Regions from separate parts of the Clostridium hominis genome, predicted to be linked through region 2. Evidence: riboswitches for the same ligand, from Rfam matches in the RefSeq annotation. Region 2 holds a riboswitch; the other holds the start of a gene.
What was found. A riboswitch is a leader RNA that binds a small molecule or an ion and turns the genes downstream of it on or off. The one in region 2 is predicted to bind cyclic di-GMP.
Positions count from the first base shown of each region.

Region 1 (15,701 bases), on a different contig from region 2:
TTCTACATTTCCCTTTTCTATATCTGAATCACATATAACAAATACTCTCTGAGTTAAATCAAGCTTATTTTTTATATCACTAATTTGTAATTGATTTATATATGTCGGATTTATCTTTATTACCATATCTTTTTTTAAGTTATATTCCTTTATTACATTCTCTAAAAGCTTGTTCATAGTATCAGTGTCTTCAAACTTTTCCCTAAGAACCTGCTCTGCTATTTCTATAGATACCTGTAAAATATTATTCTTACTCTCTTTTATATAATCTGCTGCTTCACTTCTTATTTGCAGTAAAGTTTTGTATCCTTCATCTTTTATTGCTCTACTTTCCTTAATTGCTTTATCTATATTTTTCTGATATGCTTCTTTAAATCCATCTTCATACCCATTTTTTAATCCTTGCTCATATCCTAATTCATAAGCTTTTCTCTCTATATCTTTTGCTTCAATATTAGCCTCATTTAATATCTTTTCTATCTCTAAAGAAGTCTTTTTAGAAATATTGTTATATTCTTCTTTCGCTTCAACTATTTTTCTTTCTATATCTTCTTTTTCTTTAATCAACTTTTCCGGTATATTACTTACTACTTCTCCATCATCTGATATACTAAAGCTTAATTTCCCCTCTATATGAATCTGTTTTTTTCTAAGTATATTATTGCTATTAGACAACGAGCTCTTCCTCCGTTCCCTTACTTATACTTATTTGTCCTTCATATTCTAAGTTTCTAACAACCTTTACTATATTTCTCTTAGATTCTTCTATCTGTGAAACCTTCACTGGCCCTAATAAGCTAATTTCTTCCTTAAGAACTTCAGCTGCTCTATTAGATTGATTTCTAAATATTACTTCTGATATGCTATTGCCACTTCCCTTAAGTGCAATAGCTACATCTTTTAAATCTACTTCCTTCAATATTCTTTGGATTGAATTATTATCTAGAGTTAATATATCTTCAAAAGCAAACATACTAGATTTAACTTTTTCAGCTAAAATAGTGTTTTTAACTTCTAGGAAATTCATAATATTTTTTTCCGTTCTTCCATCTACCTTACTTAAAATATCTATTAAATTATCAAATCCATCTGAGTGACCTATTTTCTTTTCACTTATTGATGCTAATTTTTCTTCAAGAATCTTATCTACAGCTTTTATTACTACAGGAGATATTCTCTCTATTGATCCTAGTTTTAAAGCAACTTCTCTTTGTAGGTCCTCATTTAAATTACATATTATTTGTGCAGACTTTTCTGGTTGAATATGAGCTAAAACTATAGCTATAGTTTGAGCGCTTTCTCCATGTATACATGAAAGTATTTGATTTGCATCAGCTTTCCTAGCAGCTGTAAAAACCTTAGTGTAAGCTTCATAGTTTATACCTTCCATAAGTTTGCTTGCTTTAGAGTCATCAAAGCTTCCTTGAATAAGACTCTTCGCATAATCTATTCCACCTTCTATTGAAAAATCTCTACTTTTTCTTATCTCTAAAAACTCGTTTAATATTTTTCTTCGTTCATCCGCAGTAACTGTATGTAACCCTGCTATTTCAACTCCTATTTTTTGTATTTGCTTATCTGATAGATTTTTTATTATGTTAGATGACAAATCAACACCTATAGTCATTAGTAATACAGCAGCTTTTCTCGCACCACTTATCTTATCCTTTTTTATATCCCCTAAATCATAGGCATTCCCTCTAATTAAAATATCTTTCTCCACTTTTATCACCTACCTTTAATCATTTATCCAAGTCTTAATTAACTTAGTTACTTCTTCAGGATCTTTCGAAACTATTAATTTAATTTCATCTTCTAGAGTTATCTCTTTCTTAGGTTGTTCTCTTAATTGTGATATTTCATTTATGATATCCTTATTATTTATAGACTCAAAAACTTCATCTATTTCATCTTCCTCTTTTCCTTTTCTACCTCTATAAATTAGTACACTTATAATAATTATTAATATTAAAAGTGCTAATCCACCTGCAATATATGCAATATTAGTTATATCTGGCATCATAGCTTCATCATCAGCAAATACATCCGTTACTTGTCCATTAAATTTCATAGCTACTACCGATAGTTGGTCTCCTCTATTTGTGTCCATTCCTATAGCTGATGAAACCATCTTCTCAACATTAGCTAAAGTCTCTTCTGTAATATCCCCATCTATTGCTACAGAAGCTGTTATACGTTTTACCTCTCCAGTGGTAGTAATAGTTTTTGTTTCTGTTCTGCCTACTTCGTACTCTATTTGCTCTTCTTTAGATGTACTATTGCTATTCTCTCCTTCTCCTGTATTAGTCATATTATTATCTACTGGCGATCCTGTCGCACTACTATCTAGAATTGAATTTTCAGTTCTTAGTTCTGATTTAATTACCTTATCTGGATCTATTTTGATTTCACTTTTTTCTACTGTATCAAAATTCAAATTAGCATTTACAGTAGCCTTAACTTTATCTTTACCAAAAATAGGTTCAAGCATTGAAACTACTGATTTTTGTAACTCTTCGCTTAGCTCTCTTTCTGCCGATCTAGAAGATGCTAATCCAACATTTTTAATTGGATTTCCATTTTCATCATATATATCTTCAGATAGCAAATTCATATTTTGATCTATAACTTCTATATTTTGCTTTGGTACATTTGTGCTACTAGCAGAAACTAAAGACATTATCGACTTTATTTGCGATTCATCTAACTCTCCTCCTGCTTTCAAAGCTATATAAACAGCGGCTTTACCTTCTTTATTTTCATTGGTAAACACAGACTCTTTTCCTTGTGTAATATGTACTCTAGCATCTTCTACTTGTGGAAATGTCTTTATAGTTTTTTCAAGCTCCCCTTGCAACATTCTTAATTTCTTTATTTGAAACTCTTCATCAGTCATAGAAAGGCTTGACCCCTCATCCATTAACTCAAACCCTTTTGAACCATTAGTAATGGTAGAAGATAGTTCTAATCTTAATCTGTCCACTTGCTCCTTTGGAACATATATAGTATTTCCTTCTATTTTAGTCTCAACACCTTTGTCTTCTAAAGCCTTGCTTATGTTGGCTGCATCATATGTATCTAAGCCTGAAAATAGAATTCCATATTTATTCTTAACACTATAATTGAAACTAAATATGATAGCTAACACTATAGCTACTACACCAATTCCTATAGCATATTTCTTATTCTTATCTAACTTTTTGAATCCATCTACTGACTTATTTATGAATTCTTTTATACTTTCTATAAAATTCTTCTGCATATTATTTACCTCTTAATGGATTTTAAAGTTGGATTTTATTTATTTCTTGATATGCTTCAACCATTTTATTTCTTACTTCTATAAGTAATTGCATTGAAAGCTGTGACTCTTGCATTGAAAGCATTACTTCATGCATTGTAATATCATCACCTTTTATAAGGCTTTCTATGCTGTTATCTGCATTTATCTGCTTTTCATTTACATTATTAATCGCATTACTTATGACATCTGAAAAACTCTTTTTCTCATCTATGTTCTTTTCTAAGCTTTGCATTCCTATATTATTTAATAATGAACTTGACCCTATTGATTGTATATTCATAACCTACCCACTACCTTCCTATTTCTAAAGCTTTAGATATCATATTCTTTTGAGCATTTAATGTATCAACATTCGATTCATATGCTCTTGATGCCGATATTAAATCTGACATTTCAACTAGTAAGTCAACATTAGGATATTCTACATATCCTTCATCATCTGCATCTGGATGACTAGGATCATACTCTCTTTTTAAAGGAGATTTATCTTCTTCTACCTTTGTTGTCTTTACACCTAATAACCCTAACTTTTTATCATAATTTTCAGAGAATATAGCTGTTTTTCTTATATAAGCCCCTCCATCTTCTGTTCTAGTAGTTCTTGAATTTGCAATATTGGATGAAATTACATCTAATCTTAGTCTCTCTGCCGATAAACCGCTTGCACTTATTCTCATACCATTAAATATACTCATATTAATTACCTTCCTGTTATCACACTTTTAGCTATTGCTAATTTTGTATTTGTTACACTAACCAATCCGTTATACATAAGTGTATTTGCGGCTTGATTTACTTTTTCATTTTCTAAATCAATATTATTTCCATCTGTTCTTATTGATGTTGACTTATCCTCTTTAACTTCTATCTTTGGACTTTTATTTATATTGTTTAGAGTTTCTTCGAAAGTTACATATTTTCTCTTGTATCCAGGTGTATTTATATTTGCTATATTATTTGCTATAGTCTTCCCCCTAATCTCAGTAGCATCTAGGCTTGTCTTTAAAAGTCTATATATTTCCATATTTACTCCCCTTCTTATTTTCAATTTTTTTAATTCTCTGAATTTTTTAACAAAAAAAATACTACTCCAAAGAGAGTAGTATTCTAAAAAACATTGTATAAGTATCTACTATTAAAACACATACTTTAATAACAATTATTATTAACTTAAATATAATAATAATTATTATAACTATCGTCTAATATTACATAAACAAAGTCTTAAAACAAAAAGTTCACTGACTCCTTGGCAACTGGCTGGCATGATTTTTAATTTTAGCCCCTATAGCTTTGCGTCACTAGGTTTCCCTAGTTTTGCCTATTCAATTTTAAAATTCTGCAAAAAAATACTACTGTCCGAAGACAGTAGTTAATAAAATTCTATTTAAAAGACAAGTATCTATATTAAGTGTAGGATATAATTACCCTTTATACTTAAATATTATAATAATACTTGTATATTTTAACATGAATCTCAAAACAAAAAGTTCACTGACTCTTCGGCAACTGGCTGGCATGATTTCTAATTTTAGCCCCTATAGCTTTGCGTCCTTAGATTTCCCTAAGTTTGCCATATTTAATTTACAAGTATCATTATATACCCTTTTTCTATTTATTTCTATACTTTTCACAATTTTTTTACATAATTTTACCTATATTTAGAATTATTTTTATAATTACACTTTTTTTGTTATTAAACTTTACTTTTTAAACTTATATTGTAATTATATTAAACAAAGGATAAAGCAATTGCTTTACCCTTATAAAACTAATTATCTTAATAATTGTAATACATTTTGTGGTTGTTGATTTGCTTGAGAAATCATTGATTGAGAAGCTTGAGATAAAATATTTAACTTAGATAAGTTAACCATTTCTTTAGCAACATCTACATCTCTAATTCTTGATTCAGCAGCTGTTAAATTTTCACTTGAAGTAGTTAAGTTACTTTGAGTATATTCTAATCTATTTTGAATAGCTCCCATATTAGCTCTACCAGTATTAATATCTTCAAGTGCCGTATCTATATTTTCTATTAAAGTTTGAGCATTTGCATTAGTATCCACAGCCATAGTTGAAGTACCAGTTATGGCACCTGTATCAGTTGCTATAACTAGACCTGTCAGCGTTTCAGCTATATCCTTTAAGTCTACATTATTTATAGTTCTAGTTTCATCAGTAGCTCCAGCTTGAATAGTTGTTGTTGCTGTTGTTCCATTTAAAACATTGATATCATTAAATTTTGTTTCTTGAGCAATTTTTAACATTTCTTCACCTAAGTGATTAATTTCAGTACTTATCTTTACTCTATCTTCTGCTGATAATGTATCATTGCCAGCTTGAACCGCAAGTTCTCTCATTCTGTGAGCTATGTTCCCAGCCTCTTCTAGAGCCCCTTCTTGAGTTTGAACCATAGAGATACCATCTTGAACATTTCTACTAGCTTGGTCTAATCCTCTAATTTGAGATCTCATTTTTTCAGAGATTGCTAATCCTGCAGCATCATCTCCAGCCTTAGTAATTCTTAATCCTGAAGAAATTTTCTCCATTGAGTTTCCTGATAAAGCAGTATTCTTTGTCATTGCATTGTGTGCTGTTAAAGCATTCATATTTGTGTTTACGATCATTGTAAAACCCTCCTTGATTTTTGACGACATCCTTGTCTTTTATATTCTATAAGGCTTAACTTCCTCTTGAAGAACCTTATGTTATATATATCGGTGTATACTTAAAATACTTTATACTTTTTTTGAAAAAATATTTAAATTTTCTTTTTTTATATTATTGTATAATTTATTTCCTTGGATACTAACTTTATATTCCTTTATTTCTTTTTTAGTATCTTGAATTTTTCTATCTAATAATGATTTAATCTCAAGCTCTAAACCTCTTAATTTTTCTCTATCATACAACAGCTTAAAACTTTCTATTTCATCATTAGCTATTAATACTTTTATAAATCCTTCCCGTTCTTCTATTAACAAATCAAATCCTTCATAATCTTCATCTTGTAGAGATTCTAACATAGCTATAGTTAACTCTTTATACAATTTTATTTTACTTTCCATGCTATACTCACCTACTGATTAACGAAATAATTCATTTGTGAGTTAAGCTTACTCATAGTTGCTTCTAATCTTGCAAATTTAGAATATAACTGTTGTTCTTTTGTCTTCATCTTACTCGTTAACTTTTTAATTTGCTCTTCTTGTTTTCTAATTTGTTCAGAATATAAGTTATTAAGATCAGTTGATGTCTTTTCAATACCTGCTTTTTTAGCGAATATACTAGTAGAACTTCCTACATATTTATACATATTAGTTTTTACTTTATCAAATACACCAGTAGTAATCTTTTCTGCTAAATCTCCATTTTCTTGAAGAACTTTTGTAAATTTATCTACATCAAGTTTTATTTGACCTGGTTTATTGTAATTATCAACACTTGTAATACCTATGTCTGATAAACTCTTACCTAAGCTCTCAAAAGGTCCTAGCATTGCACTTTTCATATCATCCATAAAGGCTCTTAGCTCACTATCATTTCTAAGCATACCTTCTTTAGATTTTTTATCCCAATTTTTTATTTCCTCTTCTGTCATTTCCTTTTTCTGAGCTTCTGTAAGAGGTGGATAACCATTTGATTTTTTCTGAGTTACTAAATCGTAAATATCATCCATTATCTTGTTATAATCATTTATAAAACTTTCTAATTTTTCAACTACAGGAGTTACATCTTGAGTTGAAGTTAAAGATGCTTGTCCAACACCATTTAAGTTATATGTTATTCCATCTATATTAAATGTATTTTTACTTTCATTTAATTCTTTAATCACCTTACCTGCACTATCCATTACAATAACTTCTGCATTTTTTCCTTCAGTTTCACTCATCTTCAAAAAGGATAGCGAATCTGAAGTATCTTTATTAACATAGTTACCATCTGCATCTTTTTCAACATCTATAATTTTCAAAGTTGAACTATCACCAGTAGTATTAGATGAAATAGTTAATTTTCCAGTCATATCACTAAAGGAAGCCTTAACTTCTCCTGGAAAACTTTCATTTATTTTATTTATCAAATCACTTACTTTATCATCTTTATTTATTGTAATAACCTTTGATTCTTTACCTTCACCAGTACTTATTTTGAAAGTAGCTCCATCAACTAATAATCCTAATTCTTCTAGAGTACTATCTTTCTTTATAGTTACTCCATTACTTGCACTTGATGCGCTCATAGTTTTAGATGTAGCTAATCTCTTAACATCAAAGTTATAATTAATATTACTTGCGCTTGAACTACCAGTGGCTGTTATAACACTATTATTAGAGCTATTAACAGTGATAGTGTTAAAGCTTTTGCTTCCTAATATGTAATCCTTAGAAGTTACACTAAAGTATTTATCATAAAAACCCTTTACATTTTTAGTTATATCTCTATATGTTTCCTGCTGCCATTTTACCATCTGTTGATTTTGAAATACTTTATCAATTTTACTTTGTTCACCAGTAAGCATATCCTTTATCATCTGGTCTGTATCCATTCCTGTTGCTAATCCTGGTATTCTAACTGAATTTACTGAAGACATACTATCCCTCCTATTTTACTGATTTTGCTATTTTATTTGCTTCATGCCACATATCTCTGATTTCTTCTATTAATGGCAATATCTCATCTATTATAGTCACATCTTTTTTTATATTTGCTATTGCTAACCTTTCTTTAATAAAAGAATATAAATTATGTAAATCTCTAGTAAAATCTCCGGCATTCATATTTAATGTTGAAATTAGTTCAGTATATATATCTTGAACTCTTGTTAATTCTTTATGTGCCAATTGAATATTTTTTTCTTCTATAGCCTTTCTTGCAAGCTTTGTACATCTAACTGTTGCGTCTACTAACATAAGTAATAGGTTTTCCTTTGATGACATATTTATTGAATTTTGCTTATATACATTGTATGGATTTGCAGCATACATCCACTACTTCCCCCTAATTGTTTCTTTATTTTAATAGTTTGCTTAAATCTATCTCCTTGCTTATAGCCTTAATATTTTCTTCTTTAACTTTTTCATACACTTCTTTTCTTAGTATAGTTTTATCCTTAGGTGCTGATATACCTAACTTAACACTTCCATCTTCCAACTTTACAACAGTTATTTCTATATCATCTCCAATTAATACTGACTCATCTTTCTTCCTAGTAATTACTAACATTTTTCTCTCTCCTTATTAAAGGATGTTTTGTATCATATGTATCATATTGAATAATATATTGTTTTGCTAAATTATTATTTATATTTATGACTATAGGAGCTTTTAAATTTATGGTTGATTTTTCTAATGTTTCTCCTAAAGTTATAATATTTAATATTAAAACATCCTTTGAATCTTTTACTTCTAAATCTTTCATAGTTTCATTATCTAAATTTAATTCATATTCACTATAAAAGTCAAAAGGAGATACTACAACAAAACTTACTTCCTCATCTAAAGAAGACATTACTTTAAACTTTTCATTATCTTTAATCTCATCTATTTTAAAGTTCTTAAGGCTTTCAAATCCTGGTATTCCTCTTTTAAATATTATTTGCATAAAACTACTCCTATCCTAAATAATCCAATAAAGTTGGTTGAATCATCTTAGCTCCAACTTGCATACTTGAGTTATATACCATTTGAGCAGATGTTAATTCTATATATTTCTCAGCCCAGTCAACATCTTGCATATCAGAATATACACCTTTAAGTCTGAGTATATTTTCATCATTACTTGATTTAACATTTGATACAGTATTACTTCTAGCTCCAATAGCTGATCTATTATTTAATACATGATTCATATAATCACCTAATTCTGAATTTAACTCTTGAACTCTATCTTTATCTACTGGATTATTTCCAAGCTCAACCAAAATATTATTTATTGTATTTAACCCCTTTAAATTATCTGTAACTTGTGAGGCTGTTAAGTTATAATCTATTCCTATTCCATCAGATATTTCTGCTTTTAGCTTATCTTCATTAGCTCCTGCCTTTAACCTTAACTCTACAATTCCATCAGCATTCTCAAATATTTCAACTGGTGCTTCATCGGTATTACTTCCACCAAATATAAATCTACCAGCATAAGTTGTATTTAATGCCTCTCCGATTTGCTTCACCTTTTCATTTATCTCACTTTTTATAGCTTTTATTTCATCTTCTCCATAAGAACCACTTATAGATGTAAGCAAAACTTTTATCTCACTACTTATATTTCCTATTTTATCTAAGGCATCATCTGTAGAATCAAGCCATCCTGTTATTTCATCACAATTATAATTATATCTTTCTACATCATTTATCTCATTCTGCATATTAAGTATTTTTATAGCTTCATAAGGATTATCTGATACCTTATTTATTTGCTTTCCAGTATTTAATTGCGTATTTAACTTATTTATTGACTGTAAACTCTTTTGAACATCACTTAAATAAGTGTTAGTCATAGCTCTATTTGTTACTCTCATAATAGCTTTTCCTTTCTACCTCACTAATCCATTTACAACTACATCTAAAAGAGAATCTATAGTAGATATTACTTTTGCACTTGCGTTATACGCATGTTGAAATTGTATTAAATTTATCATCTCTTCATCCATAGAAACTCCAGATACACTTAATCTTGAATTATCTATACTAAGCATTAACTGACTTTGGTTTTTTTCTTCTCTAACTACGTTTTGAGTAGCATGTCCTAATTTTTCAATTATCGAATTATAGTAATTATTAATAGTTATATCTTTCCCATTTATATTTACTTTTTCATCTTTTAAATTAAATAACTTTAATGCTTTATCTGTAGTCATTTGTAACTTGCTACTATCATTTAAAAGTTCTTCATTTATACCAAGCATTGGATTTTTATCTTCATCAAATACAAATAAATCTTTTACATCATCTGCTCCAAGACCATCATTATAAATATTATTTACACTATCAGCTATTCCTTTAGCTAATGTTTTCAAATCATTCATATATGAATCTAGTTCCTTAGCCATTTTTAATGCTCCACTTATTTCTCCTGAAGCATCTATTTTTTCTAATTCATCTAAAGTAACTTTTCCATCTGACATAGCTGCTTTTACATCATCATTTTGTATATTTAGCTTAAAGCTCAGATCATCTAATATCCTATCTCTTTCATCCATTAAATCATTAGGAGACTTTCCAGTTGCTTGAACAATCTTAATATTTTCTTCTAACTCTTTTAATGACCCTAACATAGAATTTACATCATTTAACATATCTGATGTTTGCTTATCTATATTCTCCTTAAGTTTTTCAAGCTTACTATATGACTGACTTATATTGTTAGCCAAAAACTTTCCATTCTCAATTACTATATTTTTAGCTCCTATATTATTTGGATCTTTAGATAACTCATGCCATCCATTAAAAAACTTATTTAATGATGAAGATATAGCATTATCTGATGGCTCATTAAATATATTTTCTATGTTTTTATAGTAATCATATCTTACACTTATTTCTCCATATGAATGACTTTCACTTCTAAATTGAAAATCATAAAATGTATTTCTTATTCTTGTAATATCGGTTACTTGTACTCCTGTTCCAAGCTGGCCAGGTCCCATACTACTGTTATAACCAATCTGACTATATGGCCTACTAGCTTTTTGTTCTACCCTTTGCCTTGTATATCCTGGTGTATTTAAATTTGTTATATTATGTGAAGTAGTCTGAATTGCTGTTTGATTTGCAGTCATTCCTGATGCTGCCGAATGAAGCGTTCCCATTAAACTAGGCATAATATTCTCTCCTCTATCTACTAATCTTTCCGTATGAATTGTATGTACCAACTGACTTAGATGGTTTTATAACTTTTATCATTTTATTTGTAAAAAACAATTGTTGCTTTATTAAAGTATTGTTAGTATCTTTTTGTAATTCTAAATTATTTAATAATACCTTTATCTCTCCATATACACTTTTTATATGGTCATCTTCGCTATTTTCTATAATAGATTTGAAGTCTTCATCTTTAATAAAATTTCTTCTTTTTATCTCTACAGTCGCAAGCTTTTTTCCGATAGATTCAATTTTTGTTGTTATGTTTTCTAGCAACATTATTTCTTTATCTATTATCGCTTTGTACTGATTATCTAATAGTTCTAACAACTCTTGCAGAATATTTTTCTCTTCAAAAACTATTAATTTTAATTCTGCATTCATCTATTTACTCTCCTTTATAGACTTAATAATTTTCTCAGCTACCTTTCTAGAATCAACAGTATATGTGCCTTGCTTTATTCTATTTTTGATCTCACTTATCTTATCTAAATCTATATTCTCATTTTCAGTAGTTATTTTATTTAAATATTTAGCATCTTCTGAAATAGTAACTTTATCTTTAGGTAATTTATTAACTACTTCTGCTTTATAATTTTGTCTTTGCTTAGTATAGGCATTTATCATATTATTTCTTTGTATTGAATCAATCTTCATATTTACCTCCTCTTAATTTCCTATTCATTAATCTATATTTATATTATCGGCATATTGCAATATTTATTTAGCTTTTTATAAAAAAGAAATAGGTATAGCGCTTTTACCACTACACCTATAAGATTTCCTTATTTATTTTTATTTGAATCTCATTTAAATTCCGATATTCTTACTGATATTTTTTCATCCAATTTTATAGTCTCACCTTTTGCTACATTTTTATTATTTATCTCTATATCTAAATCTTCATCTACAGTCTTATCTAAATATATAATATCTCCAACTTTTAAATCTATTATATCCTTTATACTCTTTTCACACTTTCCTATAACTACACTCATATCTAATTTCGCATTTAATATAGCAGATTTATTTTCAAATGCTTCAATTGGTTTTTTTTCTAAAGTTTCGAACTCTATCTCATATAATCTTTCTTTAAGCATTGTTTCCATTCTTATTCCCCCTACTTGTATATATCTAATAATAATCCTTGAATGCTATCTATAGTAGATGATATATCCAAGTTTTCTTTTTCCTCTTTTAATAATTCCTGTGTTAAACTTTCTAACCTTTCATTTATAGTTTCTACTGTAGAGTAATACTGATTTTCCCAAAAGCTTATGTTTTTATTTAATGTATATGTATAATCCACTACTGTTTTTAAGTATTTTTTTATCGTTTCTTTATAATTTTTAACATCATTATAGCTTTTAGTTACTATCAACCTATTTCCTTTTTTCTTAATATCCTTTATATAATTCTCTAGTTCCTCTTTTGTTGCTGATTTATATGACTTCATGAAGCTATCAGAAAATTGTTGTTTGTTGCCTATCACTTTATCTTTCAACTCTATATTTCTATTGATATTTACACCTTCAATTTTCATCTATAAACTCCTGTAATAGCTCATTACTTTTGGAACATAATTCTGTGTTTCCTTCGGCATCTTATATATATCATTTATAGAAGTTACCCCTCTGTTCATCATTCTAGTTGGTCCTCCATTATAAGCCATAAGAGCCATTTCAATATCTCCATTATATCTATCTATATAACTTTTTATATGTATTACTCCACCTTCAATATTTTGCTCTATATCTAAAGGATTTGTAACTCCTAATGATTGGGATGTTTCTGGCATAAGTTGCATAAGCCCTTGTGCTCCTGCTTCAGATACAACATTAGGATCAAAATTTGATTCAACCTTTATTATTGATTTTATTAATTTAGAATCTATCCCATACTTATTAGAATACTTTTCTATTGCATAATCTATTTTCTCATCGATATTTAAAGAATCTGTTGTAATATCTAATCTATTAGTATTATTAAATATACTTTCTAGTGATGTTTCTATTTCATTGATATTTAAATCTTTATTACTTTCTTTCATAGCTTTTAACAAACTTTCCATTATCATATTAAAAGCTCCTGAATCAGAACTACAACTACAATTATTAAAACTATTTAACCCATATGTACTTTTATTTCCTAAAGCCTGTATCATATTTAACATTTGCTCACCTCAATCATTCCTATTAGCAAAACTAATCTAATTATTTTAGATATACGGACACTATAGTAAAAACTTTATACCCTAATAATAAAAAAGTGCAGACTATTATTCTGCACTTTAATTTATTATTTCTACATTGTTTTAAACATATTTTTCAGGCTTTTCTTCTCCACTAAGAACTCTAATTGCACCTTGTGCTAATGCTAGCAATTCATCTTCTCCTGGATATACTACCATCGGCGCAATCCATCCTACGTATGAGTTTATATCATCACATACTTTTTTACCATATGCTATTCCACCAGTTAAAATAATAGCATCAACATTTCCTTTTAATACAGTTGCTATGCTACCAACCTCTTTAGAAACTTGATATATAAATGCATCATATATTAAGCCCCCATACTCATCTCCATCATCCTTCAGCTTTAATACGTCTCTAGCATCATTTGTATTTAAATATGCTACGTAACCACCTTTACCTACTAATCTATTATGCATTTCACTTTCAGTATATTTTCCACTATAACACATTGTTATTAAATCGCCTACAGGAACTGAACCTGCACGCTCTGGAGAAAATGGTCCATCACCATCTAATGCATTATTAACATCTATAACCCTTCCGTTTTTGTGAGCTCCAACAGAAACTCCTCCACCCATGTGAACAACTATTAAATTAAGGTTCTCATATCCTTTTCCACTTTCTTTTCCATATCTCTTAGCTACAGCCTTTTGATTTAAAGCATGGAATTTACTCTTCCTTGGTAGTTCTGGTAGGCCTGAAATTCTTGAAACCTCCTGAAGTTCATCTACCACAACTGGATCAACTATAAAAGCTTTTATTCCCAATTCATCTGCTATTTCTTTTGATAATATTCCACCTAAGTTAGATGCATGCTGTCCTTGTACTCCTATTTTCAAATCTTCTATCATCAAATCATCAACTTCATAAGTTCCTCCTGGCATAGGTTTAAGCATTCCACCTCTACCAACTACAGCATCTAAGGTTTTTATATCAAAATTTTTATTTTTTAATACATCTAAAATAACACCTTTCCTAAACCCCTTTTGATCATATATAGTTTCATATGAAAGAATTTCCTCTGATGAGTGCCTTAAAGTTTCAACTAAAACTTCATGTTCTCCATCATAAACTCCAATCTTAGTTGATGTTGATCCTGGATTAATTATTAATAACCTGTATGACATTTCTCAATCTCCCCTTTATCCCCTTATTTATTTGATTCTGCAACTAATGCTGCTAAAGCTATAGAGTTAACTTTAGTTTCGCAACTATCTGCTCTAGATGTTAGAATTACTGGTGCTGATGTTCCTACTAAAATTCCTCCATTTCTAGTTTTAGCTGTATATGTTAATGCTTTATACATTACATTTGCTGATTCTATATTTGGAAATACTAATATATCTGCTTTTCCAGCAACTTCACCTTTTATACCCTTATGGTGAGCAGCGTCCTCTGATAATGCATTATCTAATGCCAATGGACCATCTACTATACATCCTTTGATTTGACCCCTATCATTCATTTTAGATAAAAGTGATGCATCTATTGTGGCTGGCATGTCTGGATTTACAACTTCTACAGCACAAATTGGAGCTACCTTTGGATACCCTATTCCACAAGATTTAGCTACCATTACTGAATTATTAATAATCTGAGTCTTTGCTTTAATATCGGGATAAGTATTAAATGCAGCATCTGTAAGTAAAATCAGTCTGTCTATCCCTTCAATCTCAAATACTGCAACATGAGACATAAGTTTTCCTGTCCTTAATCCCACTTCCTTATTTAATACTCCTCTTAAAAATGTAGCTGTATCTATAAGCCCCTTCATTACCATATCAGCTTGTCCACTAGATACTAACTCCATAGCCTTCAACGTAGCTTTTTGAGGATTCTTTTCGTTTACTATTTCAAACTTACTTAAATCCATATCAATATTCTTAGCTATTTCTTCAATTTTTTCTTTATCTCCTACTAGGATTGCATCTACAATGCCTCTGTCCTTTGCTAAGCTTACAGCTTCTAAGACAGGCTCATCTTGAGCTACTGCTACGGCTAACTTCTTAGTACTTACAGCTTTTAATTGTGAAAATAATTCTTCAAAATTCTTTCCCATATAACACCTCATACTATTCCATATTTTCTTTATTTTTTTGTTAAATTTGTATCATTATTACTATTATACCACTATTTTACTATTTTGAAATTATATTCAATATTTTTCCAAAATAATTTTCTACATATTTAGCTTAAAATCCTTATTTACTCTCCATATTGACGATATTTATTAATTAACTTTTGATAAAATTATGCACAGATATTTAAAAATATAA
Region 1 covers NZ_JACOOO010000047.1:82,629-98,329, reverse strand. The annotation lists gene H8S20_RS19145 (FliH/SctL family protein) at 1-675, opposite strand, end outside; gene fliG (flagellar motor switch protein FliG) at 668-1,723, opposite strand; gene fliF (flagellar basal-body MS-ring/collar protein FliF) at 1,739-3,262, opposite strand; gene fliE (flagellar hook-basal body complex protein FliE) at 3,285-3,584, opposite strand; gene flgC (flagellar basal body rod protein FlgC) at 3,595-3,999, opposite strand; gene H8S20_RS19120 (flagellar basal body protein) at 4,005-4,328, opposite strand; cyclic di-GMP riboswitch class I at 4,553-4,636, opposite strand; cyclic di-GMP riboswitch class I at 4,806-4,889, opposite strand; gene H8S20_RS19115 (flagellin N-terminal helical domain-containing protein) at 5,080-5,934, opposite strand; gene fliT (flagellar protein FliT) at 6,046-6,375, opposite strand; gene fliD (flagellar filament capping protein FliD) at 6,387-7,898, opposite strand; gene fliS (flagellar export chaperone FliS) at 7,909-8,292, opposite strand; gene csrA (carbon storage regulator CsrA) at 8,318-8,530, opposite strand; gene fliW (flagellar assembly protein FliW) at 8,514-8,909, opposite strand; gene H8S20_RS19085 (flagellin N-terminal helical domain-containing protein) at 8,920-9,825, opposite strand; gene flgK (flagellar hook-associated protein FlgK) at 9,841-11,127, opposite strand; gene H8S20_RS19075 (flagellar protein FlgN) at 11,141-11,551, opposite strand; gene flgM (flagellar biosynthesis anti-sigma factor FlgM) at 11,552-11,824, opposite strand; gene H8S20_RS19065 (FliM/FliN family flagellar motor switch protein) at 11,974-12,276, opposite strand; gene H8S20_RS19060 (YaaR family protein) at 12,288-12,710, opposite strand; gene H8S20_RS19055 (lytic transglycosylase domain-containing protein) at 12,711-13,340, opposite strand; gene buk (butyrate kinase) at 13,482-14,552, opposite strand; gene ptb (phosphate butyryltransferase) at 14,576-15,484, opposite strand.
Region 1: it holds a riboswitch for cyclic di-GMP, as region 2 does, so the genes downstream of both, H8S20_RS19120 (flagellar basal body protein) here and H8S20_RS03150 (NPCBM/NEW2 domain-containing protein) in region 2, are expected to answer to the same signal.

Region 2 (15,701 bases):
TCCCTAGCTTCATAAATACCCCTCTAGCTCAAAGCTTTGCTAGACTTCGTTTCCCACTTTTATGACACCAGCTACCCTAAACGTGGGCATTCAGGACTGATGAGTAGCTTATATTAAGCTGCTAATGCAAAATTGTCTTCTGCGTTTACATTTAGTGCATAGCTTATTAACGAGTCGTCCATGCTTTACTCGGCCCGCTTATCAAACCCATCTTACCCCCGTCGAAGCCAAAACGCCCCCATGTTAGGTAAATAGGTCGAAACGCTTATCCCCTATTTAATTTTCAAACGATGATTAACATCGTGACTTTATTATAAATCAACATATCTCCACTGTCAACTTAACTATGCTATTAAAATTATAGAAGAAAATCTATAATATTCTTATTTTTAAATTTTTTATTAAATAGTGAAACATTATATATTATCACTTAATACATGAAGATTAATAACTTATATTATAGTTATCTATATTAAAGCATCACTTTGGTATAGTGATAATAAATTGAGATCCTTTATTTATTTCACTGAATACCTTTATATCTCCATCATGGGCATTTACAATAGATTTAGATATTGTTAGCCCAACACCAAGCCCTCTATTGTCGCTATTTCTAGATTTATCAACTCGATAAAATCGCTCAAATATATTCTTCAACTCTTCACCAGGAATTCCTATTCCTTCATCTTGTATTGATATATTTATCATATTATCTCTTTCAAATGCTTTAATAATTATTTCTCCATTTCCATTATTATATTTAATAGCATTAGATAATATATTTATTATTACTTGTGCAAATTTTTCCTTATCAATTGTGGCTTCTATATTTTCTATTTCATACTTTATAAGTATATTTTTTTTTATTGCATTTTCTTCATAATTATATGCTATATTCTTTATATAATTTTCTAGTTTTACTTCCTCTTTCTCTAATGTATTTTTACCACTATCAAATCTAGCTAACTTTCTTAATTCATCAACAAGATTGGCAATTCTTGTTACTTCTTCATTAATACTTATAAGTCTTTCATTAGTCGGCTCCCATATTCCTGATATAATAACATCTAAGTGTCCTTTTACACTAGTCAAAGGTGTTCTAAGTTCATGTGCTATATCTCCAGTTAATTGCCTTCTTAAATTTTCTTGTTCATTTAAATCTTTAGACAATTTATTTATAGATTTTATAAGTCCATCAATTTCTTTTATATCACTTTTATATATAACCTCTTGTTTGTAATTCCCATCTGCAATAGTCTTTGCTATCTTTAAAACCTTACCTATAGGATTTGATATAGATTTTGATATAATTATTGAAATTATAATAATACTACTAATAGAAATTATCCCTATTATAAAAATAATCTTATTTACTGCCTCAAAAAGCTCTACATCATTTTCCATATAATAAGTGGATTCATAATGGCCTATATAGCTATATCCTATCTCCTTATTATTACTATCTTTTACACTGACCTTATATTCCTGAAAATTATTATCCCATTTCTTATCTATACTTTGCATATTTTCACTTATATCTCTCAGTGTTTCGTCTGACAATACTTTTTCATCCTCAAATATACTCCATATTTTTTCATTATCTTCATTATAAACCTCAATTGCTATTCCTTTTTTTATAGCATCTAAGCCTAATTTTTCTATTAAATCCATATCCCAATTATTATTTATATATATACTTTTTATATCTATATCTAATAAGTGTTGTAATTCTGCTTTATTACTATCATTAACGTATTTCTCAAAAGAAGAAATGAAGCTGGTATTTACAAAAAATCTTATAGACATAATGGTTATAATCATAATAAATGTAAAGCATATTATAAGCTTCCTATTTATTGATTTCAATTTACTGTTATTATCCAAACCTATATCCCACCCCATATACAGTTTTAATTATCTTAGGATTTCTTGAATCAATTTCTATCTTCTGACGCAAGTTTTTTATATGGCTATCTATAGCTCTATCTCCCTTATCATAATATCCTTCAACAGTCTTTTCTAACAACTGATCTCTTGTATATATCTTCTTTTGGTTGGTTATTAAGGTAAATAATATTCTATATTCAGTATTAGTTAAAGTTATTTTTTCACCTCTTACCTTCACTTCGTGAGATAATGTATTTAATTCTAATTCATCACCAAACTTTATAATTTCTCTCTCTTCTCCACCACTACTTCTCTTTAAAATTGCTTTTATTCTTAGTAATAATTCCACAATATTAAATGGCTTGCATATATAATCGTCGCATCCTATCTTAAATCCATCTATCTTATCGTCATCTTCAACCTTTGCAGTCAACATAATTATAGGTACATCTGATCTTTCTCTTATATATTGGCATATCTCCTCTCCACTTATATCAGGAAGCATTCTATCTAAAATTATTAAATTGTATTTATCCTCATTAAATTCGTTAATTGCAGCTTTCCCATTATATACAACTTTAGTGGCATACCCTTCATTATCTAAACAAGCCTTTATAAATTCACATATTTTTTTCTCATCATCAACTACTAATATGCTAATCATAATAACAATCCCCCTAAAAATTCTAAACTTCTATCTTAGGTTAATATTTTTAAGACAAAATTAGAAGAGTTGTTTATAAAAATATTTTTATAACAACTCTTAAATAAATTTATATTCCTAGAAGTAGCTTTGCTAAAGCGAAATATACCATAAGTGCAAAAGTATCTACTATTGTTGTAATAAGCGGACTTGCCATTATTGCAGGGTCTAATTTTAACTTTTTTGATATTATAGGCAGAATTCCGCCTATAACTTTTGCTAATATTACTGTTAAAAATAGACTTATACATACAGTCAAAGAAATTGTAAAACTAACTTTTGTAAAGAAATATATTCGTATGAAATTCACTAATGATAAAACAAGTGCAACTAATATACTTACTCTAAACTCTTTAAATATTACTTTTAAATAATCCTTAGTTTTAATTTCTCCTAATGCTAGTCCCCTAATGACCAATGTAGCAGATTGTGATCCTGCGTTTCCTCCCGTATCCATTAGCATAGGAATAAATGAAGCCAATACTACTACTGATTGAATGACATCTTCGAACTTTTGAATTATTGCACCAGTAAAGGTTGCTGATATCATTAACACTAAAAGCCAAACTATTCTATGTTTTGCCAGCGTGAAAACTGTGGTTTCTAAATAGGGCTCTTCATTCGGTTCCATTGCAGCCATTTTTTGAAAATCTTCTGTATTTTCTTGTTCTATAATATCTACAATATCGTCTACTGTAATGATTCCTACTAATCTATTTTCAGCATCAACTACAGGCATAGATAATAAATCATAGGTCTTAAATAATTCTGCAACTTTCTCTTGATCTTCAGAGGTTTTTACAGATACAATATTTGTTTCCATTACTTCTGATAGTACACTATTTTCACTACTTAAAATTAAATCCCTTAAAGATAAAATTCCTTTTAAAACTCTCTTATTATCAATAATAAAGCAATTATCTATGCTCTCCTTATTTATTCCTATTTCTCTAATATTATCTATGGCTTCTTTAATAGTTATTTGTTCTTTAAATTCTACAAACTCTATAGTCATAATAGCGCCTGCTGAATCTTCCTTATACTTTAAGAACTGATTTATCAGCTGTCTTTTTTCTAATGAAGTATTGGTAATTATTTTTCCAACTATATTAGCAGGCAATTCTTCTATAATATCAACTGTATCATCTAAAAATAGTTTTTCAATTATATCCTTTACTTCATTGTCAGTAATTAATTCAATAATTCTTTTCTGTGACTTTTTATCTAAATAAGAAAAGACCTCTACAGAAATATCCTTGGTTAATAACCTAAATACTAAAAGTAATTCTCTGTCATCTAGCTCAATCATACTTTTCGCTATATCTATATGATTCATACTTTGTAGTTTTTTACTTAATTCATTTATTTTTTCACCTTCAATTAATTCTAATAATTCTGTTGCCATACTTCCTCCTTCTGAGTCCATATATAAGCACCATCATTTAATTAGTATTTAATTAAACTTCATTTGTGATATATATGAACTGCTTAAAAATTTTATTTTTCCATACTTCAAAGGGACGTCGTCCATAAAATCACTCTCCTATACTTTTTTTATAATTATACAAAACAACTGTGGAGAAATTATGAGTTTCTTTATTAAAACAATAATTTTCCCCAAGTATTTATTGTTAATATTATTTATACCACCTATTATTAAAAGTTCAGCTTCCTATTATAGCACTTTTTCCCTTATTTGTATTGACACAACCTCTTCCTAATGTTATGATATTTTACATAAATTAACTTTTAGGAGATATAGTTATGACTTTAATAAGAAACCTATCAATTTTAAAACTAAATAATAGCTTTTTCTTTAGCTTTTTTAGATAGGTTTGTATCTATATAATGATTGTCATAGATACAAACCACACCATGTGTTTTGTATCTATGATGGCTAAAGTTTTTGTTGATTGATTAAGCCTCATAGATAATACTATGAGGCTTTTCTATATCCTAGATTAAAAGTCTCATGGTAAAAACTATGAGGCTTTTATTTATTATAAATTTTTAATAATTATCTAGGAGGTATTTAAAATGCAAAAAACAAGAAAAAGGGAATTATTCTCTAGCAAATTTGGTTTTATTCTTTCATGTGTTGGAGCTGCTGTAGGACTAGGTAACATATGGATGTTCCCTTATAAATTAGGGGAAAATGGTGGAGCTGTCTTCCTTATTCCTTATTTTATCTTCGTAATATTACTTGGAACCGTTGGCTTAATGGCTGAATTTTCATTTGGAAGACAATTTAGGGTTGGATCAATGACATCTATAAGAAATATTTTTAAAGAAAAAAATATAAAAGGTGGTTCAATTTTATCTATTATTCCTACTATAGGTCTTACTGGTATATTTATGTTTTATACAGTCGTTATTGGTTGGATATTAAAATATTTCTTCATAAGTCTAACTGGAGAAATATCCACTATAGATACAACCTCATATTTTTCAACCTTCACTAATAGTAATAGTGTTGTATTTTGGCATGGACTAGCAGTACTAATAACTTTACTTATTGTTAGCTTTGGAATTTCTAAAGGTATAGAGAGAGTGAATAAAATTATTATTCCATTATTATTTATAATATTTATTCTTCTAACTTTAAAATCTATAAGTTTACCAAATTCTATAGAGGGTATTAAATATCTTCTTACCCCTGATTGGTCTTACTTATTAAACCCTAAAACCTGGGTTATGTCTTTAGGCCAGGCTTTCTTCACCGTATCTCTTACAGGATGCTGCATGGTTATGTGTGGGAGCTATACAGATGAAAAATTTGATATCCCTAATTGTGCTATAAGTACAGTTTTATTTGATAGTTTAGCTGCCTTACTAGCTGCATTTGTGATTATGCCTGCAGTTTTCGCTTTAGGATTTAACCCTACTGCCGGTCCTGCTTTATTATTTGTTACTGTCCCTAGTATATTCCAAACAATGAAATTTGGACAACTTTTAAGTGCCCTTTTCTTTTTAAGCATAATTTTCGCTTCTATTTCTTCTTCTATAGCTATGTTAGAGGGTCCTGTAGAAGCTATTATGAATGTAACTAATTGGAGTAGAAAAAAGACTACTTATATAACTGCTATCATTGCATTTATATTAGCTATTCCATTAGGGCTTAGTAGTACATTCTTTGATAATTTCACTAATTTTATTACTATAGTGTTATCACCACTAGGAGCATTAATAACTGCTTTTATATTCTTCTATATCCTAAGTCCAGAAGAAACATTAAATCAATTAAATTTAGGTGCAAAATATAAGATTGGAGTTTGGTTTATTAAATTTGGTAAATATATATTTGTACCAATAACAGTCATTGTTATTATTTTGGGTGTACTGTATGGTGGTATTGGTTAAAAATTATTAACCTTTAATTTATCCTATATACATTTTTTAACATTGCTTTTAATTATATATGATGTTATTATAAATGAGCAGTTGGTACGAAAGTGCTAATTACTTATAGAGCCTAGGTTGTCTTTCGCCGGATACTAGGCTCTATTTTATTTTCTTAAAGTTACCCACATCTACTTCAAAACAATTCACATCTTTATCAACATTTTCCAATTATTTGTTGTTAATAACTTTTTATATAAACAATAGAAGTGATAGAGCCTATCCCATGATAAGTTCTACCACCTCTTATAACATTATATTATTATAAATAAAAAACTGTTACTATTACTACCCACCAATTTATTTTTTAATTATTTTAAATAAACCAAGTTATATATTTTTTTATCTATTATCAAATATATATATAGCTTGAGCTAAATAATTATCCTCTTTATCTTCATATACTAAATATAAACTATGAACAAATGCTTCAAAATTTGTTGTATCAAAAGATACTACTCCATTCTCGTCTAAGCATTCATTTATATTTAATGTGGTATCTTCTAGTGTTTTGTTATTTCTAACTATTACTGCTATTGGGTTTAACTTTTTACCTTTCTTATTTATAGCATCAAATTTTACAGTTATTTTATTATCTTTCTTATAAAGAGAAGATACTGCTATATTTTGGTACTTAGCTTGTAAATTAGTTAGTCTTTTAAGATCTTTAAGCGGTGATAGATCATTTATTTCATTATACTCTACATTTAATGATTGTAAGTTCTTAGCATATTGTAATCCTTCTAAACTAGTTATCCCCCCATAAGATGCATCTAGTTCATCAAGCTTATACATATCTCCAATAGTTACATCATCGGAATCTAAAGATAACGCTTTTTTAATGGCTTGTTTTAAATATTTATCTTTAATATTAACCACTTCTGATAAGTCTATCTTTATCTCTAAAGCATTTATGGTATTATTTAACTCTTCAACTACTAAATTTACCTCTTCTTGAGACACTAATTTATTATTTAATAATTCAGTTGCTTTTAAAATAACCTCTTCCAAGACCATTATAGTTTCTTCAGTATAAATATCTTTATCAATTGCATTAGCTTTTACTAATGCCTCTTCTAAAGCTGTTAAATCAGCTAGCTTAACTAAAGCTTCATAAGCCTCATTCAACTTATTATACACTGTATCCACTTCTTCTTGATTATATCCATCAGTTAAAGAATTATTAACTTCCTCTAAAACAGTTTGTAGATTTGTAAAGCTTTCTTCTGAATATAAATTTGAATCTAATTCATTAACTCTTTTAATTAAAGAATCCAATTCACTTCTATTAATTTCAGAACTTTGATTGTTAGCATAATGAAGTTTAGCAGCTCCCCAAGTAGCGTGGTCTGAACCATTACCATTTCCACCATCAGTAACAACAAGCTTTAATTCCTTAGCTCCACTTAAATTAACTTCAACAAACTTTTGCGAATCTCTTGAACTCATAAATCCGCTATCATATACCTTCATTCCATCAAGCCACACCTCAAATGTCACTGACCCAACAGTTCCATACATTTGTCTATCAACTCCAACATAACTTGTAAAATATCCATAGTTTGTACCAGTTAAATCATAAACAATAGTTGATGTTGAATGTGTTCCAATACCTTTTTCATAAGTTACAACAGAACCATCTTCTGCTGTAAGCCTTAAAGCATTTCCACTTGCAGATATATCTTTTGTAGCTCTTCCGTAACTATTATTTGCAGACTTCCACTCAATATCACTTAGATATATATTATCATTCATATCTACTACTTTAACTTCTCTTATAGCACTTATAGTATTTCCATCACTATCTGTAACAGAATAAGTTATTTCATATATTCCAGCCTTATTAAAATTAACTTCTCCACTAATTATTACATTAGAAGTTATATCACCATCTTCTGAATCAAATGCAGAATATTCTTCATTTAATTCTATAGGAAGACCTAATTTTGTTACTACTGTATTTGGAATATTCAGTGTTGGAATGGAATTTGTAGTATATAACTTACAATCTGCCCATGAAGCAAAATCTCCTAGACCTCCATCACCATTATCTAAAGCAACTAATTTTAGTTCCTTTACTCCAGTAACAGGTATACTTACAAATTCAGCCTTACTATCTTTTCTTATTAAACTTGAAGTATAAACTTCTTCACCATCAGCATAAATCTTAAATATTATACTTGTACTATTATGATTGTAATTCTTGTCTGTACCTAAATAAGTAGTAAAATAATCATAATTGTAACCTTCTAAGTTATATATAATTTCTGAATTTGCTGCTGCTCCAAATCCCTTATCAAATATTCTTATTTCTCCATCAACATTAAGATTAATCTTATTACTAGTATTTACTGCTGAATCTTTATTTACGCTCTTCCAACCTGAAGTAGCACTTTCCCACTCCTTGTCGGATAAATAACTCTCTTCACTATATACAAGTATATTTTTAGACTTACTTACAGTATTTCCATTACTGTCTGCTACTGTATACTCAATATTATATAAACCTGTTCTATTAGTAGTAAAATCATTTGAATTAATTACTACTTGATTAGTTATATCTCCATCTTCCTGGTCATTTGCAGTTACAGATGACATTAAGTCATATTCACTTCTTAACTTAACATATTCCATTTCACCTACAGTTAAGCTTGGAAATTTAGCTCTTATAATTTCTTCTGCTCTATTTAAATCCTCTTGGAAGAGTTCTACTGCAATATGACTTCTAACCTCTTCTCTTAATGCATCTAACTTTTCTAAAGTATTATAACTTTCTGATACTTCTGTCTTGCTATTATCAGTAAATAACTCTTTTGTTATTTTATCTGATAATTCATCACTCTTATAGAAGGACATCTCACCTATACTTGCCCAATTTTGATTAGCTTCAATAAATTTAAACTTAACTCTTCTAGCTTCTGTTTTAGCTATATCAATTTCAATAACATCATTAACACTTCCACTATATGAACCAGTACCAGCTAAAATAAAATCATTTCCTTCTGCTTCACTTGAAATATAAATCTCAAATTTTCTTGCAAACCCTTTTCCACCATTTCTAGCAGCATAAGCAATTTTATCTATTTCATTAACTTGGCCTAAGTCAAATATAACTTCATTTTGGAATGAAATACTATTAGGATTTCCTGTTTCCCAATGGGTATTTCTATTATTATCTATTGCATACTTTATTGCAGAACTAGAATATTGTCCACCATTGTTTGAAACTGAAACTACTGGAATTTTAAACTCTTCGTTATATGCTTCTAAATTATTAAATAGACCATACTTTGATTTAGCAGTTGCTAGTTCTTCATAAATTGTTATATATGAAGTCTTTTCAACTATATTATTATCATTATCAGTAACCCTATAAACAATTTCAAATCTTCCTAATTTTCCTTCTTCATAAGTATTTGAAACTATTTCAATGCTTGAAGTTAAATCACCATCTTCTACATCACTAGCGCTTACCCCTTCATTAAAGTCTACTGCTTCTCCTAACTTATAAATTTTATCTGTAACAACTAAAGAAGGCTTTGCATTATTGGTAGTAAGCTTAGGATTAGCTACTACTGCATGATCAGAATTATTCCCATTACCTGCATCACTAACCTCTATTACTAGTTCTTTTACTCCCTTAACAGGAACATTTATAGCTACCATATTATCTGCATGTTTCAATATATTTGTAGTAGATAAAATTTCACCATCAGCAATAACTTTAAATATTATACTTGAGTTACTTTGAGAAGTTATTCCCATATCAACTCCAACTAATGCTTCAAAGTTATCATAATCTACATCTGATAAATCATAAGTTATTTTACCATTTGCATGTATTCCAAAACCTTTATCAAATGTCTTTATTTCTCCATTTACCCTTCCTTTGATATTAGTATTTCTTCTTGGAGTTCCATATTGAGTTGTAACTTTAGCCCATGCTTTATCTGATAAGTATTCATAATCACTTACTACTTGTACATTTATAATCTTTGTAACAACTATTCCATTATCTTCTATAGAATATTCTATTGGATAAATCCCTTTTTCATTTACATTTACCGTTCCATTTACTACAACTCTTGAGCTTATATCTTCACCATTGTAATTTAATGCTTTAACTAAATCCATTGGATTAAATTCTTCCATAAGTTTTACACTTACTTCATCTTGTTGAACGCTTAAACTTGGTGTTAAAGAATTAATTTCTACTGCTTCTGACTTATTTAACTTTTTATCATAAGGTATAACAGTATAATTTGCCGCTTCACCTATATTTGATTCTGTATCAACAAAACTATTAGTTGAAGTAAATCCTATTAACTCACCTTCTTTAAATATCTCATAACCTAATACATCATTTTTAGACTCATTATTAACATCAAATGTTAATTTTATATTTTCATTTTCTTTAAGAATATTAACCACTAATTCAGGGTTTTTAGCAAATCCTTCACCTTCATATTCTATATAACTATAATCAGCATACCAAAGTTTTTTGTCTGGTTTTTGATATTTACTTAGTAATTCTTTTGTTTCATCCGAAACCCAGAATCCATGCCTTTCAAAATGCTCACTTAAATCTAACTCTAAAGCTATACTAGAATATTTAGCTAATTGATTTAATTTATCATTTGCTGAATTATTTGAATCTAAAACTACGTCATTTTCTCTGTATTGTTTATTTAATTTTCCCCAATATCCAGGGTATATCATTTCTAACTGCCAGAAAACTGCTAAGTTTTCAAAATATCCACCATTATAATAGTTATTATTATCAGTCGCTATAACATTCTTAAAAACATGACTTTCGAAAGGTATTCTCTTATTCGGCTTATTATAATAATAAGAAGAGTTTTGAGGTATCATATTATTTGTAACTTCACCTATAGTTCTTACCCCTATATCAAGCTTGTGTCCCATTTCATGGTCAACACCCCAGCTACCTACACTAGTTAACATAGATACCATTACATCACCTTGAACACCTATATGTCCGCTAGCTGCATACATATATCCAAATGGCTGAGCAAGTCTTATATTTTCCCTAGTATATTTAATATCATTCTTTTCATTGCTTCCATCCATACCTAAATAATTAAATACAACATCCATATGGTCATTATACATATTTATAGTATTCTTAGGCCCAAATTCTTGATTTATATAAGCCTCATATGCTCCAGTTGCAGTACCTGTAAATACAAGATGTTCTGAAACTATTTCTACAACATCAATCATCTTTCTATCCATTACATTTGGATTAGCTGCTTTATCTTCATCAACTCTTACTTTATAGTCCTTTAAAAGTTCTAAGAACTCTTTCTCATCAGTATTTTTATCCATCATAGGGAACTGCTCACAACCTGAAGCGAATCTTATAACTGGCGCTTTACTTTGTTGTTCTTGTGTATATGGATTTACTATATATACAGCTCCTCCCGGAGTTACATCATGTCTATACCATCCATCATTTTGACTAACAGCTGGAACAGTTATTACATTCTTACCAACATGTAAACTTACCGTTCTTCCCCAACTTGCAAAACTTCCTTCTTGTTGTGAGAACATTAATTGTGGTAGTGGCTGTCCTGGTTCTGCATCTACATACACTGTTACTATTTCTCCAGGTCTAGCTACTATTCCAGTAGGTTGATTGTTGTTACCAAATCCAAATTTTAAATTTCTATTTGCATGTGAATTTCTATCTCCATACTGCTCTGCAACAACAGTTTTCACAGTTTGTAAAGTTCCGTTTACAGCCTCCTTAGCTACTTGTATATCTTTTAAATAAATAGGTGCTAAAGGATGATCCTTAACTTCATTTTCAAATGCTGTTAATTTTTCAATTGTGTTAAATTCTTCTGATACCGTATCCATTAATCCATTTGTAAATAACTTTTTCATTTTATTCGCTACTGCATCTTCTTTATATAATCTTATATCTGAAATCGATGCCCAATTTTCACGAGCCTTATCAAATACAAATTTAACTCTCTTAGCTTTAGTGGTTTCAAACTGCACTTCTAACATATCATTAGTTACTGTATATGAACCTTCTGTTATCTTTTGGAAGTTATCTCCTGTTGGGACTGGAGATATATATATACTGAATTGTTCAGCAAATCCTTTCCCTCCAACTCTAGATTTATATGTTAAGCGACTTATCATTTCTGCTTCTTCTAAAGTTAATACAACTTCATTCTTAAATGAATCACTATTTGGATTCCCAGTTTCCCAATGAGTATTTGCATCTTCATCTATTGCATACTTTATTGAAGAGCTAGAATATTGTCCACCATTATTACTTATACTTAAGTTTTTAACTCTATATACATCATCATATTCATTTATGTGCTCTGTATAGAATGGTTCAAATTTAGATATATTAGCATCTCCACTTTGAACTTGTCCAAATTCTATTAATTCTTTAGCTATACTTAATTTTTCAATATATTCATCTTTAAATGGATGTCCATTTGCTTCTTCTATTAAAGTATTAATAGCTTCAGTTGTTCCAAACTCTGGATTAACTTCATTCATGTTTTCATCCACAAACAATATATCAATTTTCTCATTTAATTTATCTGGCATATATAAACCAAACTCATAAGCTAAAGCCCAATTTTCATAACCTTTTTTATATACAAACTTTATTCTTCTTACTTCTGTTTCCTTAAATTTTATCTGTAAAGTGTCTTTAGTTGTTATATTAGCTGATCCTTCTGAAATCTTTTCAAAAGTATCTCCCTCTGAAGTTCTAGAGCCATATATTTCAAACTCTTGTGCAAATCCTCTAGAAACTAAACTTGTATACATTATTCTATCTATTGTAGTTAACTCATCTAAAGTTATTATTACTTCGTTTGTATGGCTGGATGTATTTTGTTTACCTGAATGCCAATTAGTATTTACATCTCCATCCATAGCCCTTGATATAACATTAGAAGCGTAGTGTCCACCATTAGTTGTTATACTTGTAATCTTATTTAATGGTACTTTAAATAATTCATTATAATTAACTAATCTCTCATCGTTAAATTTCTTGAAATTAGATACTTTAGCCTCTGTAAACTCCAATTTAGTTCCATCCAAAAGTATCCTAGCATTATTTATATCTTCTACTATTTCATTATATAGAGGATGTGAGCTTGCTTCACTATTAAAGGCTTCTAACTTCTCTAATGTATCAAACTCAGAACTAACTTCATTCTTTAACTCATTAGTAAATATCTTGTTCATTTTATCTATTACTATATCTTCTTCGTAAAACCAAAATTCTGATGCACTAGCCCAATCCTGATTTGCTTTCTTAAATACAAACTTAATTTTTTTAGCTGTAATAGTATTAAACTTAAACTGAAGCATATCTCCTGTTACAGAATGGTTCCCAATAGCCATAAGCCTAAAGTCTTCATCTGCTCCTGATAAAGAAGCATATATTTCAAACTCAGTTGGAAATCCTTTTCCCTTAGCTCCATCTTGCCTAGTAGCATAAGCTATTCTATCAATAGATTGTACTTCCTCAAACTCTACCACAACTTCATTTTTAAAAGTTGAAGTGTTTTGTTTTCCAGTCTCCCAATGAGTAGCTAAGTTTCCATCTATAGCTTTATCTATTGAACTAGATGAATATTGCCCCCCATTATTTGAAATAGACTTAATTTGATTTCTTGCAATTTTGTACTGTTCATTATACCCTTCAAAATCGCTATAATTTGTTAAATTAAATTTAGTGACTGTGACTTGATCTACCACCTCTGATTGTAAAGCATTACTTCCATCAGTGTTAAATTCCTCCTTTTCCCTATTAACACTGCTTCTTAATATTTCATCAGCATAAGAATTTATTGCTGGTGAAATATTAGTTACTATCAACGATACCGCTAATATTGCTGATAATTTTTTCTTCATGATATGTCCCCCTTTAAAATTAATAATTTTGTAAGTATAAAATGGCTATTAAGTTTTATACTTGCACAACTAAGGGTTATCACCAAGCCTAAGAACAAAAAAAAACTACCCTATAAAGGGTAGTTGCCATCTATTTTGGACATCACAAGAAATCTACAACTCAGAAATAAATATTTCATTAGCCATAAAATAACTCATAATAAACAAAGAATATTCATTCTTCGGCAACTGGCTGGCATAGTTTTTTAACCTTAGCCCCTTTAGCTTTGCGTCTCTAGATTTCCCTAGATTTGCCATTATTCTTTTTACAAATATATTTTATACTAATTTCTGAGTTTTTTAAACAGTTTTATATAATATATTGTAATTTTTTTCTCTTAATCCCCTTTTTCTTATAAAAAATTGTTTTAATAAGGGAAGAATGGATATGGATATGGGTATGGGTATACTGGATAAATAAATGGATATCTTAATAATTCGAGTCTGTTTATTCCACGCATCGGAAACTTTCTTCGTCTAAACCGTCTATATCTATTCGAACGATTGTGTCCCATAGGTTGCTGACGAGTATTTGTATCTTCATTATCATCAATTACTACATCTTCTCCAACTAGCACTATAATGTCATCATCATCTACCCCTTCAATGATCCCATCACACGTACTTCCATCATTCATTATTAAAACCGCATGATAAGTTAAATATGTCTTACATTCCTCTTTTATTGAATGTAAATCTCTATAAGAACCAACTACCTCTAAAGACATATATTTGGCACCTCCTTTTTAATTAATATGATATTCCTATATGACTCTAGTTGTTCTATATTAGTGAAGTTAAACTTAAAAATAAATTTAAATTTGTTTTTATATCCATATAAAAAAAGAAGAAATTGCTTTAAAACAATTTCTTCTCATAATTCAACTTCTAATTTTTATCAGCCGGATATACAAGTCCTATTTGTCTTCTTGCCTCATCCATTATCTCCATAACATTTTTAGAAAACTCTAAAGAATTAATCTTAGATTCTTTTTCTTCATTTTGTATTATATTAATAAATTCTTCGATTTCATAGCACATATTATGTTGTTCTTGATATCTAGATAAATCCTCAACTCTCCCGTCTCTATATATAATTTTTACAGACCCCATTGTATTTACTCTATCTATTACCATAGTTCCCTCTTCCCCCTGAATCTCTGTAGGAAGGTGTGAGTTAGATATTTTAGAGTATATTACGTTAGCTTCCATATCATCATACTTAAATATTATTGTACCCTCTCCATCAGCTCCTGATTCAAGCATATAGCTACTAGCTTTTACTTCATTTGGTTTTCCAAAAAGAGCTACCATCGGAGCTATAGTATATACACCAATATCCATTAGTGATCCATTTGATAATTCAGGATTAAAAGCATTTAATACTATTCCCTCTTTATACTTATCATATCTTGAAGAATATTGACAAAAGCTTGCAAAGTATCTTCTTACTTTACCAAGCTTATTTATATTTTCCATAGCAGCTTTAAAATTTGGCATAAGTGTAGTTTTCATAGCTTCCATTAATACTACATTATTTTTCTTGGCCGCTTCTATCATTTCATTAACTTCTTTTGCATTGGAAGCAAAAGCTTTTTCTCCTAATACATGTTTCCCATTATTCATAAATAGTATTGCTTGCTCTGCATGTAACCTATTCGGTGATGCTATATATACTGCGTCTATAAGGTCACTTTTAGCCATTTCTTCTAGGCTAGTAAATGTATTTTCTACTCCATATTTATTAGCGAATTCC
Region 2 covers NZ_JACOOO010000004.1:296,240-311,940, forward strand. The annotation lists RNA gene ssrA (transfer-messenger RNA) at 1-240, opposite strand, end outside; gene H8S20_RS03130 (sensor histidine kinase) at 481-1,884, opposite strand; gene H8S20_RS03135 (response regulator transcription factor) at 1,877-2,551, opposite strand; gene mgtE (magnesium transporter) at 2,661-3,995, opposite strand; gene H8S20_RS03145 (sodium-dependent transporter) at 4,628-5,950, shown strand; gene H8S20_RS03150 (NPCBM/NEW2 domain-containing protein) at 6,332-13,906, opposite strand; cyclic di-GMP riboswitch class I at 14,127-14,211, opposite strand; gene H8S20_RS03155 (hypothetical protein) at 14,314-14,673, opposite strand; gene H8S20_RS03160 (Gfo/Idh/MocA family protein) at 14,834-15,701, opposite strand, start outside.